Regions from separate parts of the Rahnella sp. CG8 genome, predicted to be linked through region 4. Evidence: predicted binding sites of a transcription regulator. Region 4 holds the regulator's gene; each other region holds the start of a gene.

Region 1 (3,192 bases), on a different contig from region 4:
AGCGCAGTGCATGAAAAGCAACTGACTGAACAGCGCCTGGATGAATCTGTTGTGCGTATTCTTGAGCAAAAATTCCAGACCGGACTGTTTGAAAATCCGTATGTCGATGTGCAGAAAGCCACCCAAACCGTCGGGCGCGCTGACTGGCAAAAAGAAGCCAATTCGGCGCAGGGACATTCACTGGTATTGCTGCAAAACACCGATGATGTGTTACCGCTGAAAAAAGGCAAAAAGATCTGGCTGTACGGCATAGCACCGCAGGCCGCGACGGCAGCCGGTTTTACCGTGGTGGATGCGCCGGAGAAAGCCGATATTGCGCTGATCCGCGCCCATGCCCCGTACGAGCAACCGCATAAAGCCTGGTTCTTTGGCAAGCGCCATCACGAAGGCTCGCTGGCCTTTACCGGTGACAACGCGGATTATCAGGCGATCGTGAAAGCCAGCAAAGCAGTGCCGACAATCGTCACCGTTTATCTCGACCGTCCGGCGATCCTGACCAACGTGAAGGACAAAGCGAAAGTGATTATCGGCAATTTCGGTGTCAGCGATACCGTTTTGTTTACGCGCCTGACCAGCACCGAAGCCTATACCGGTAAGCTGCCGTTTGAACTGCCATCGTCTGAAGAAGCCGTGCTCAGACAACAGTCCGATATGCCACATGACAGCGAAAATCCGCTGTTTGATATTGGCTTTGGTCTGGCGCGTTAAGCCCTGTTAACCGGTGACCCGCGCCAGCACAAAACCGTCCCAGCCTTTGCTGCCGACGGTTTGCAGCGCGGTCGCTGATAAACGCGGTTCCTGTTCAATCATCTCAATAAAGCGACGCACACCCTGCACCCGGGCGTCGTCGCTGTGCGGATCCACCACCGCGCCGTCCCGCACCACATTATCGCCAATAATTAATGTCCCCGGTTTCGACAATTTCAGTGCCCATTCCAGATAAAGCGGATTGCTGGGTTTATCGGCATCAATAAAAATCAGGTCAAACGGCGCTTCCGCCGCGAGCGTGGGCAAGGTTTCTGACGCAGGCCCGGTGTGTAAGGTAATTTTATCCTGCAAACCGGCCAGCTCAATGTTGGTTTGTGCGATGCGCGCATGATGCGGATCGGCTTCCAGCGTCACGACTTTTCCGAGCGCCGGTAACGCCCGCGCCAGCCAGATAGTGCTGTAAGCGCCGAGCGTGCCGATTTCTAAGACTTTCTGTGCGCTGATGATTTGGGCGAACAGCGCCAGTAATTTTCCCTGATTGGGTGCTACATCGTGTGCGGGTAAACCGGCCTGATGATTGTTTTTCAGTACCTGATCCAGAACCGGATCGCCGTCCACTAAATGACTCACCAGATAGTTGTCAACCGCTGCCCATTTCCTGCTGTATTCCTCCGGACTCCCCTGACCCATTTTCGCCTCCCGGCCGTGAATTTTACATAGAGAACATGATTAAAAAACTCACTATTAACCCTAATCACTTCCGGCCATTTTGCTCAGATTTTTATTACTGTGATTAAAAAACCCTCGTTTTCATCAGGTTAAAAATGCGTCACTTCACATTTTTGGCGTAAAGTTCCCTTGAATTTGTAAAATAATAATGATAACAATTATCATTAAGTTTAACATCCGTCACGTTTCGGTTAAGTGACTGCCCTTCGCACGTCACGCTTTTGTGCGGAACACATGTTGGCTTTTGGGTTTATTACACACGCATCAATTAATCACTCAATCATTATTGAGTTATTTATAGGGATTATGAATATGTTGTTGGCTTTCCCCCTCAAACGCTCGGTGCTTATGTGCGCGCTGGCAATGCCGGTTGCCTCAATGGCTGCTGAAGACACCGTCATTGTCAAAGCCGCGCCTGCGGATACCGCCGATGCTCCGACGCAGGGTTACAGCGCGAAAACCAGTAAAAGTGCGACCAAAACGGATCAGCCGCTGATCACCACCGGTCAGGCCGTTTCTGTTGTGACCCGTCAGCAAATGACTGACCAGAACGCCACCACGGTTAACGCTGCACTGAACTACACGCCAGGCGTATTCACCAACTTTGCCGGCGGCGCAACGCGTTATGACACCATTTCCCTGCGCGGTTTCCACGGCGGTGACGTCAACAACACCTTCCTCGATGGCCTGCGGATCCTGAGCGATGGCTCGACCTATAACTCCATTCAGGTTGATCCGTGGTTCCTGGAACGTATTGATGTGGTGAAAGGACCGTCTTCTGCGCTTTACGGCCAGAGCATTCCCGGCGGTGTGGTGGTGGAATCCACCAAGCGCCCGCAGTTTGCTGAAGAAGGTCACTTCCAGCTTTCCGGTGGCACGCAAAACACCAAAGGCGGCGCGTTCGATTACACCAACGCCATCAACGATCAGCTGGCATTCCGTCTGACCGGGATGACCCGCAGCAGCGATACGCAATACGATCACCAGCGTGAAGAGCGTTACGCGATTTCGCCACAGTTGCTGTGGACGCCGGATGAAAATACCTCGCTTTTACTGCGCGCATATCTGCAAAAAGATCCGTCCGGTGGCTACCACGCCGCGGTTCCGGCTGACGGCAGCCTCTACGGGCAGAAACTGAGCCGGGGTTTCTTCGATGGCGAAAGCACCCGCAACCAGTTCAAACGCTGGGAGCAAATCTACAGCTACGAATTCCAGCACGCGTTTAACGACGTCTGGTCATTCCGCCAGAATGCCAACTACACCCATTCCAACACCGAACTGGATCAGGTGTATCAGGCGGGCTGGAATGCAGATCGTACTGAGATGAGTCGTTATTATTCCGGTGAGAAGTCCTCGCTGGATACTTTTGCGATTGATAACCAGCTCGAAGCGGATTTCGCGACCGGCGAACTGGCACATAAAGTGGTGATCGGTTTCGATTACTCCCACTTTATCAATGATGTGAAATCTGACGCTGCTTACGCTGAAAACCTCAACCCGTACACTGGCGTTGGCGGTGATGCACTGGATTATTACAGTCATAAACGCGGTAAAAACCGTTATGAGCAGATGGGTACCTATCTGCAAGATGAGATGAACTGGAACAAATGGTATCTGACCCTGTCAGGCCGTTACGACACGCTAAAAACCTCCAGCCGCAGTTACGAAAGCATCTACGGCACCACCAGCAACAGCGAACGTAAAGACAGTCATTTCAACAGCCGCGCTTCCCTGCTGTACGCCTTTGACAGCGGC
Region 2 (3,192 bases), on a different contig from region 4:
ATCAGAAGTGATCAATTTAAAAATCACCTTTTTAATAAAAAAGCGGCAAAAATTAATATGTTCCCTATGATAGAAACGGACAAAAAAGAGGAGTTACCATCGGAGTCTGACGTAAGAATAAAAAAAGCCATAGATAAGTATGCGCCTATTTTGCTTGGTAGTAATATTATTACTAACGATGACTTAATCAACTCTATCTTTAATGGGAATTTCAATAGAAAGGGAATTTGCGATTCTGTGAACTTATCATCTCATTTTGCTGAGGCAAGAAGCACTCCAAACTGGATAATCGCTTATAATTATTATAACTATGAAAATGACATATTAGAGAAAGCAACTGAAGGCCTTAAGAAAGACTTTGAAAATAGAAGGTTAATTATTCCTGGTGAAATGTTACATCTTTTCCACCTCATGTTCCTGATGTCCTATATAAATGAGATAAATCTATCTTATGAAGACATTGAGAAAAAATGTAAAGAATATATTGATGACATTTACTCTAGAGGTGAAATGGAGCCAACTGAAATTAAATTCGATCCTTATAGAAATAATAGTAATTATAACGGTTATGGTTATTGGACTGAGGATGATTACAAAGAGTATGCGGGGCGAGTTAAAGTTTACTTGAAAAGTGTGCGTCAAAAGTCTTTTAATGATCAGCAACCTGCTATCCAAAATTCACTTATGGAAACTTTACGAAGTGACGTCGTTAGGTTCTCAAAAATTATTGGATATGATAATGGCCAGACAGGCGAATATTACCAAATACCAATTCTTTCGGGAATTCCTGCAGAAGTTTTTGTTAATACATGGCTATTAAACCCAACATCTCAATGGAGACATGTAACCTATTCTTTACAGCATCGTTATGCGAATGATAGGTTAGATCGAGAAATGGTTGACGAGAAAGAATGGTTTAAAGAAGTTGTGAAAATCATAGAGGAACGGGCTGCTACTGAAAAGGGGTTTAAAAATCAAATGTTGAACATGTTGATCCCATCTGAACTTAAGGAACAACTTTTTCAATAAGTACTCTTTGTCGCAAAATTGTCGCACTAAGATAGAGATATTGCCGTATATTGACTGATATTCACATTGCAACCCATTGATATACCGTTAAGACATTGTTTTTCAATGGGTTACATGATTCTCATAATCGCTTGGTCGCTGGTTCAAGTCCAGCAAGGGCCACCAAATTTTAGTTTGAGATTCAAACGATTAAGCCACTTCATACGGAGTGGCTTTTTTGTTGCGTGAATACCTGTCTTCCCCTGACTTTTCCACGGATTGAGCCTCTCTCGTCATTGACCCCATACGCCCTGCATATAATAATGATAACCATTAACATTAAAGAATCAGGAATGGATCCAATGACAAGGGCTGGTTTTCGCCGTTTTTCAGGGATGGTTGCGCTGTTGTTATCGCTGCTTGTCGCCACGCAGGCTTTCGCAGAAGGCTGGCCACGGCAAGTTATGACCTCAAAGGGAAGCATCACATTACAACAGCCGCCGCAGCGGATTGTCTCCACCAGCGTCACCGTCACCGGCACATTGCTGGCGATTAATGCGCCGGTTATCGCCAGCGGGGCGACTGCGCCCAATAATCGGGTTTCCGATGCTCAGGGCTTTTTCCGCCAGTGGGGCGATGTCGCGAAACAACGCGGTGTGCAGCGGCTTTATATCGGCGAACCGAATGCTGAAGCCATTGCCGGACAGGCACCGGATCTCATCATTATTGCCGCCACAGGCGGGGATTCCGCACTGAAACTCTATGATCAGCTGTCGGCCATTGCGCCGGTCATGGTGGTCAATTACGACGATAAAAGCTGGCAGGAACTCGCCACCGAATTAGGCCGGGCGACGGGTAAAGAAACCGATGCCGCCAAGGTTATCGCGCAGTTTTCAGCCCGTGAAGACAGTCTGAAAAAAGCGATACATTTGCCACCGCAGCCGGTGTCCGCGCTGGTTTATGGATCAGATGGCAAAAGCGCCAATCTGTGGACGCCCGCGTCACCGCAAGGTCAGTTGCTCCGGCAGTTAGGATTCAGCCTCGCGCCGGTTCCGCTGAATTTCGCCGCCAGTTACAGTCAGGGCAAACGCCATGACATCATCCAGCTTGCCGGTGAGAAAATGCCGGAGGCGATGAACGGCCAGACGCTGCTGTTATTTTCCGCCAGTCAGCCTGATGCACAACGGCTGCTGACCAATCCTTTTCTGGCGAAGTTACCTGCCGTGCAGGCCGGGCGCGTGTATGCCATGGGTGACGACACGTTCAGGCTCGATTATTACAGCGCCAGCAACATGCTGAATCAGCTTGAAAAACTGTTCGTAACTCACTGATGTCCTGCTCAATAAAAAATCTCACAGCGCTGTTGGTTGCCTTGTTTTTGCTCTGCCTGATGATGGCGCTGAGTCTGGTGCTGGGCGAGAAATCGCTTGCGTCCGGCACCGTGATGTCAGCGCTTAACGGCCAGTGCACAGGGGCGGATTGTGTGATTGTCACCGATGCCCGTGTGCCGCGCACGCTGGCCGGTTTGCTGGCAGGGATGGCGCTCGGATTATCCGGCGCACTGATGCAAATCCTCACCCGCAATCCGCTGGCTGATCCCGGTATTCTTGGCGTTAATGCGGGTGCGGCTTTCGCGGTGGTTATCGGTATCGCCTTTTTTGGCGCAACGGATGTCAGCCACTATTTGTGGTTCGCGTTTGCCGGTGCCTTGCTGGCAACATTGCTGGTCGCCATGATCGGCGCGCTGGGACGCGGAAAGCTGGATCCGGTACGCTTAACTCTGGCGGGCGTCGCGCTCGGCGCTGTGCTGGAAGGCATGTCTTCGGGGATTTCCCTGCTCAACCCGACCGTCTACGATCAGTTGCGATTCTGGCAGGCTGGCTCGCTGGATATCCGCAATATTACCGTGATTAAAACCATCACACCGCCGGTGACTTTTGCGGTTGTCCTGAGCTTACTGATGGCCCGCTCCCTGAATAATCTGACGATGGGCAGCGAACTGGCGACGGCGCTCGGCACCAAAATCGCGACCACGCAGTTGCTGGGATTACTGGCGATTACGTTGTTGTGCGGCAGCGCCACAGCGGCTGTCGGCCCCATCGCCTTTGTCGGCCTGATGGTGCCGCATATGGCGCGCTGGATCTGTCGTGCGGATCCGCGCTGGATGCTGCCGTGGACGCTGGT
Region 3 (3,192 bases), on a different contig from region 4:
TGGAGGCGACAATAATGTCAGCCCCGCTCAGCTCGGATTTGTATTCCCCCACCGCGCAGCTATTCATGGTGTGATCCACGCCTTCCTGCGTCAGAAACTGGCCGATTTTCATCTTCATGATCATCGAACTGCCTTGCCCGCAACCGCATACCGCCAGAATTCGTACTGTCATGGGAACCTCTTTGTTTGGTGAGAAGTTATTTGTGAGAAGTCATTAGTGAACAGTCATTAGTGAACAGTCATTAGTGAGAAACGGACTGATTAAGCGCCTGTTTTTCAGCATCTTCTTCGGCCCGCAATGCGCGACCCGCGAAGAACATGTAGAGCAGCACAATCACCGCAATGACGCCCATAAAGGCCATACCGATGCTGAAGAAGCCCTGCATCATTGGCGGTGCCAGAATCGACCAGTCTGCCATGCCCATCCAGGCGCTCAGGCCGGTGAGTTTGATGGCCCAGACGCAGCCGAAGATTTCGATCATCCCCATTACCAGACAGATTTTCAGCGCCGCGCGCCAGCCGCCGAAGTGATTGGCAAACACGCCGATGGTGGCGTTAGAGAAGAACATCGGGATAAAGCCGGGGATGATCATGATGGAAGAGCCCATGCCAAACAGAATGGCGACAGCAATCAGCTGGCCGATGGTGCCCCACATAAAGCCCCAGACCACGGCGTTCGGCGCAAAGCTGTAAATAGCCGCGCAGTCGATGGCCAGCACGGCACCCGGGATCAGGCGTTGGGAGATGCCGTTAAAGGCTTCGGTCAGTTCAGCAACGAACATACGCACGCCCTGAATAATGATGAAAATCGCCACTGCAAACATCAGACCGGTTTGCAGGATGTAAATCGTCCAGTGGGTTTTTCCGGCCATTTGCTGCAGGGTGTCGAGGCCGAAGGAACACAGAATGATGCCGAAGAACACGGTCATCACGATGGCGGTAGACACGATATTGTCATGGAAAATATTCAGCCAGCCCGGCAGTTTGAGATCTTCAACACTGTCTTCTTTCTTGCCGAGATACGGCGCGATTTTATAAGCGATCCACGAGGCAAATTGCTGCTGGTGACCAATCGAGAAGCCGCTGTTTTCGGTCACGGCCTGCGTCGGTTTGTACATCATGTTCGAGGTAATGCCCCAGTACAGGGATACCAGAATTGCGGTTGACCAGATGGTGGTCCACATCGGATAGCCCATGATGAAGAAGAACACCGCAATCAGCCCCGCCTGCTGGAACATGATATGGCCGGTCAGCATGATGGTGCGAATGCCGGTAATGCGGCGAAATACCACCATCAGGATATTCAGCGCCAGGGCGATCAGCACCGCGTAACCGACCCAGCTATAGGCCTCGCCCATGCGCTCCACCGTGGCCATCATTGAGGCATAGGTATCTGATATTGCACCGTTAATGCCATACACTTCTGAAAGTTTTGCCACCACCGGTTTGAAGGTACCGGTCAGAATGCCGGACCCCGCCTGCAGTAACATAAAGCCGATAATGGTTTTGATGGTGCCCTTGATAATCACCGTCGCGCTCTTCCTGAGCAGGATGTAACCGAGCATGGTCACAATACCCAGCAGCAACGGTGCGTTAGTCATTACCTGATTAAAAAATACGGTGAAGATGGTGTAGAGGAATTCCATAAGACTCTCCGTCTGACCTTGTTTGATCTCTTCAACGCACTTGAACATAACCGCTGCGCTAAAAAGTGAGGAACAAACGCACTCTAATGCTCACATCGAATCAAATAAAGATTCGCAATGATTATTTGTGAGCAGTCTCGCAAGATATCGTCATCGGCAGAATGAGCTAACAAACTAAATCACTCTGTTTTTATGATAAATATCAGCCATATACTACAAAAAAAGGCATGTGAAAACCGCCTGAAATCCTCCCGTCCTCCTTTGTCACCCCCTGCTTAATGCTAAAAATCGCTCGTTTATAATCATTGTCATTATGAATTTTCGATGATAACTTCTCACAAACAAATCACATGTAATCACTAAATGATTTATTGTGACTCTATTTCAAAGCCAACTCAGATGAGGGAATACTATGAGCAAAGTAGAAACAATCAGCCGCGAATCCTGGATCCTCAGCACTTTCCCGGAATGGGGCACCTGGTTAAACGAAGAGATCGAGCAGGAAAAGGTCGCGCCGGGCACCTTTGCCATGTGGTGGCTGGGCTGTACGGGGATCTGGCTGAAGTCTGAGGGCGGCGCGAATATTTGTGTCGATTTCTGGTGTGGCGTCGGCAAGCAAAATCACAGCAGCCCGCTGATGAAAACCGGCCACCAGATGCAGCGCATGGCCGGTGTAAAGAAGCTCCAGCCGAATCTGCGCACCACACCGTTTGTGCTCGATCCCTTTGCGATCAGGGAGATCGACGCGGTGTTATCCACCCACGATCATAACGATCATATCGATGTGAACGTGGCCGCCGCGGTCATGCAAAACTGTGCTGCTGACGTGCCCTTTATCGGCCCGCAAACCTGTGTGGATTTGTGGATGAGCTGGGGCGTGCCCGCCAGTCGTTGCATCGTGATGACGCCGGGCAAAGTGGTGAGGATCAAAGACGTGGAAATTCACGCACTGGATTCTTTCGACCGCACGGTGCTGATCACCCTGCCCGCAGACCAGAAAGCCGCAGGGGTATTGCCGGATATGATGGATCAGCGCGCGGTGAATTATTTGTTCAAAACGCCGGGCGGTAACCTGTATCACAGCGGCGATTCGCACTATTCCAACTACTACGCCAAACACGGTAACGAATATCAGATAGACGTGGCGCTCGGCTCTTATGGCGAAAACCCGCGTGGTGTGACCGACAAAATGACCAGCGTCGATATGCTGCGCATGGCGGAATCCCTCAACACCAAAGTCGTTATTCCGTTCCACCATGATATCTGGTCGAATTTCCAGGCCGATCCGCAGGAAATCCGCGTGCTGTGGGAGATGAAAAAAGATCGCCTGAAATACGGCTTCAAGCCGTTTATCTGGCAGGTCGGCGGTAAATTCACGTATCCGGATGATAAGGATAATTTCGAATATCATTATCCGCGTGGCTTTGACGACTGCTTTACTACCGAGACTGATCTGCCATTCAAGTCTTTCTTATAAAGTATGTTATGAACAGGCGGAGGCAGCAAACTCCGCTTTTTTATAAACCATGTAATTGCCATTACTGCT
Region 4 (3,192 bases):
TGCGAAATATGATTTTAAAAATGACTTCGTACTGGAAGGCGCATTTGGCCAGGCTGAAAGTTATGTCGATCAGTATTTTGCTAAAGCCTCGTACAAAATGGATCTGCTGGGCAATCCGCTGACCACCAGCTATCAGTTCTATGGTGCAGAAGACCGCATCAGTGACAAGAATGATCCGAACAGTCTGTATGACGGTCTGGCATGGTTGCAGGCACTGACCTTTGGCTATACCACCGGGCAGTTTAACTGGCGTCTGGAAGGGACGATGGTGAAAGCGGAAGGGAATCAGGGCTACTTCCTGCAGCGCATGACCCCGACTTATTCTTCCTCAAACGGCCGTCTTGATGTGTGGTGGGACAACCGCTCGGACTTCAACGCCAACGGTGAAAAAGCAGTATATGCAGGCGTATTGTATGATCTGGCGAAATGGGATTTACCGGGCTTCGCGGTCGGTGGTTCGTACGTCTATGCCTGGGATGCCAAACCGAGCACCAACGCCGCTTATGACCAGAGCCAGCGTCTGAAAGAAAGCGCATGGAGCCTGGATGCGCTGTACACCATTCAGGAAGGGCGCGCCAAAGGGACGTTGTTCAAACTGCATTACACCCAGTACGACAACCATTCGGATATTCCGAGCTGGGGCGGCGGTTACGGCAACATTTTCCAGGATGAAAAAGACGTGAAATTCATCGTTATCGCTCCATTCACTATTTTCTGAGGTCGCTATGTCGATGAATAAATTACTGATGATCGTGGTTTCGGTTGTTCTGCTGGCCGGTTGTGCACCCACCGCCGATCAGGCACAAATATCCCAAACGCGGGAAGATTACCGTGCCTGTATCAATACGTCAGAAGGCAATCCGGACAAACTGGCATCCTGCGAGGTGTTACTGAATAAACTGAAACAGGAAAAAGCCCACCAGCAATTTGCAGAACAGGAGACGGTGCGCGTGGTGGATTATCAGCGATGTCTGACGGCGCGTAAAACTGGCGACGGTCAGGCATATGCTGCTGATTGCGGGAAAATCTGGCAGGAAATAAAAACGAACAATTCACCTAAGCCGTGAATCTCAGCAGCGAAACATACCCCGGCTTGCCGGGGTTTTTTATGCCTGCTATCCGGGCTCAATCTGCGTCGATATCAGACATAAAAAAACCGCTTTTCAGCGGTTAATTTAGTCAAAGCCTGTGCAGATTACTGCGCAGGTTTATCGTTGTGCAAAGAGTCATCTTCGCGGCAATCGCCTGCTTCACAGTGGCCGTACAGATACAGGCTGTGGTTGGTGAGCTTGATACCGTGTTTCTTAGCAATCTCACGCTGACGACCTTCAATATATTCGTCACGGAATTCGATCACACGACCGCAATCCAGACAGATCAGGTGGTCGTGGTGATGTTGCTGGGTCAGTTCGAATACGGACTTGCCGCCTTCGAAGTTATGACGGGTGACAATACCGGCGTCGTCAAACTGGTTCAGAACGCGGTAAACCGTCGCCAGGCCAATTTCTTCACCCATATCAATCAGTTGCTTGTAAAGATCTTCCGCACTAACGTGATGACCTTCCGGCGCTTGCAGCACTTCCAGGATTTTGAGGCGCGGAAGCGTGACTTTTAAGCCGGCTTTCTTCAGTGCGGTGTTGTTGTCAGTCATGCGGATTCAGTCCTGTTACTATGTGCTAATCAAGTTGAGGCATGCAGCCTGTGGCATCGGCGGCACAAAATTATTCGTTTAGTCTCTTCGTTTAACGCAATGTGCCAATTCTCGTCAACGACAGCCTGTTAATAAAGATCACAAATTGCCGGTCACATTTGTAATGCAACGACTTGATCAATAGAAAAAACAGAGGAACTCAGTGTACCTTGATACGACCGAAAGTTACAATTTTGTAGCAGTTAAATTGTTAATTTCAGTAATAGTTTGGCCCTTCAATTGTAGAATAAATCCTCAGGGCCAACAGGGTTTTTAGCCAATAATTTCAGAAAGGCTAAGTTCTTCTGTGATCTGTTTCACCCAGGCATCAACACGTTCGCTGGTCAGTTCGGGCTGACGATCTTCGTCAATTGCCAGTCCTATGAAGTGCTTATCATCCGCCAGGCCTTTAGATGCTTCAAAGTGGTAACCTTCGGTAGGCCAATGTCCGACAATCACTGCGCCGCGTGGCTCAATGATATCGCGCACGGTGCCCAGCGCATCGCAGAAATATTCGGCGTAGTCTTCCTGGTCACCGCAACCAAACAGTGCCACCAGCTTACCTTCGAAATCTATCTCTTCCAGCGTTGGGAAAAAGTCGTCCCAGTCACACTGCGCTTCACCGTAATACCAGGTTGGAATGCCGATAAGCAAAATATCGAATTTTTCCAGATCCTCTTTGCTGCTCTTCGCAATGTCATGCACCTCTGCAACATCTTTACCCAATTGCTTCTGGATCATTTTTGCGATGTTTTCGGTGTTACCTGTATCGGATCCAAAGAAGATACCTACAACGGCCATAAGATTACCTAACCTCTTGTTCTCAATGAAGTGCTCTGCAACGCAGGCAATAATAATGCAGATGATAGCAAACTCGTGCGGCGGAGAATATGCTTCTGCTCGCCTTCTTAACTGGGAAATAAGTTTATCGGGCAATATTTTTATGTGTTATCGCCTTTGTGTGCTTTCACCTGCGGCGAATTAACCTCAGGGTTAATGAGGTCAAAAGCAAGTTTGAGAAATAAGTTGTCACAATACTAAATTTCGAGAACATTCCGCCGATAGATGATTCGGGAGCAATCTCAACATAATAAAGAAATCGATGCCCGGAGAGGTGTTCAAACATGTCCTGGGGCACTTGCCTGCTGGTTACCTGTCTTGATTCTCCGCATCCCCGTCAATCCTCAGGCCAGAAACAGACATGTTTCGAGAGAGGCATATCGTGCAGTTTTTAAAAAATATCACCATCAGGGCCGCTTTATTAACCATTCTTGGCATCTTTTGCGTCATGTGGGCAGGTGTTTCCCTTTACACCGTCACCTCACTGGACACACTGACCCAAAATACCAAAAATAGTACCGAGCTGGTCAACAATATGGCGCTGATCAATAAAGGAAATGATCAGTATTTTCGTACCGTGACGCGCCTGAGCCGCGCCGTGGCACAGCTTCAGGCCGATCCGTCAAAAGGTCCGGAAATTTTTGATACCGCCAAACAATCAC

The links. The regulator Fur, encoded in region 4, represses iron uptake genes when iron is present. The targets are predictions, from matches to a motif close to ATAATAATGAGAACNACTATCAA.
Region 1: the regulator Fur is predicted to act here: its motif matches at 1,580-1,602, upstream of HGO41_RS19070 (TonB-dependent siderophore receptor).
Region 2: the regulator Fur is predicted to act here: its motif matches at 1,326-1,348, upstream of fepB (Fe2+-enterobactin ABC transporter substrate-binding protein).
Region 3: the regulator Fur is predicted to act here: its motif matches at 1,942-1,964, upstream of ulaG (L-ascorbate 6-phosphate lactonase).

The regions. Positions count from the first base shown of each region.
Region 1 covers NZ_JABAED010000022.1:79,862-83,053, reverse strand. The annotation lists gene HGO41_RS19080 (glycoside hydrolase family 3 protein) at 1-708, shown strand, start outside; gene HGO41_RS19075 (O-methyltransferase) at 715-1,398, opposite strand; gene HGO41_RS19070 (TonB-dependent siderophore receptor) at 1,750-3,192, shown strand, end outside.
Region 2 covers NZ_JABAED010000041.1:18,047-21,238, reverse strand. The annotation lists gene HGO41_RS23975 (hypothetical protein) at 1-1,029, shown strand, start outside; gene fepB (Fe2+-enterobactin ABC transporter substrate-binding protein) at 1,371-2,339, shown strand; gene fepD (Fe(3+)-siderophore ABC transporter permease) at 2,339-3,192, shown strand, end outside.
Region 3 covers NZ_JABAED010000008.1:100,861-104,052, reverse strand. The annotation lists gene ulaB (PTS ascorbate transporter subunit IIB) at 1-172, opposite strand, end outside; gene HGO41_RS09955 (PTS ascorbate-specific subunit IIBC) at 243-1,646, opposite strand; gene ulaG (L-ascorbate 6-phosphate lactonase) at 2,059-3,123, shown strand.
Region 4 covers NZ_JABAED010000007.1:192,952-196,143, reverse strand. The annotation lists gene chiP (chitoporin ChiP) at 1-718, shown strand, start outside; gene chiQ (ChiQ/YbfN family lipoprotein) at 732-1,067, shown strand; gene fur (ferric iron uptake transcriptional regulator) at 1,196-1,651, opposite strand; gene fldA (flavodoxin FldA) at 1,964-2,491, opposite strand; gene HGO41_RS09410 (methyl-accepting chemotaxis protein) at 2,913-3,192, shown strand, end outside.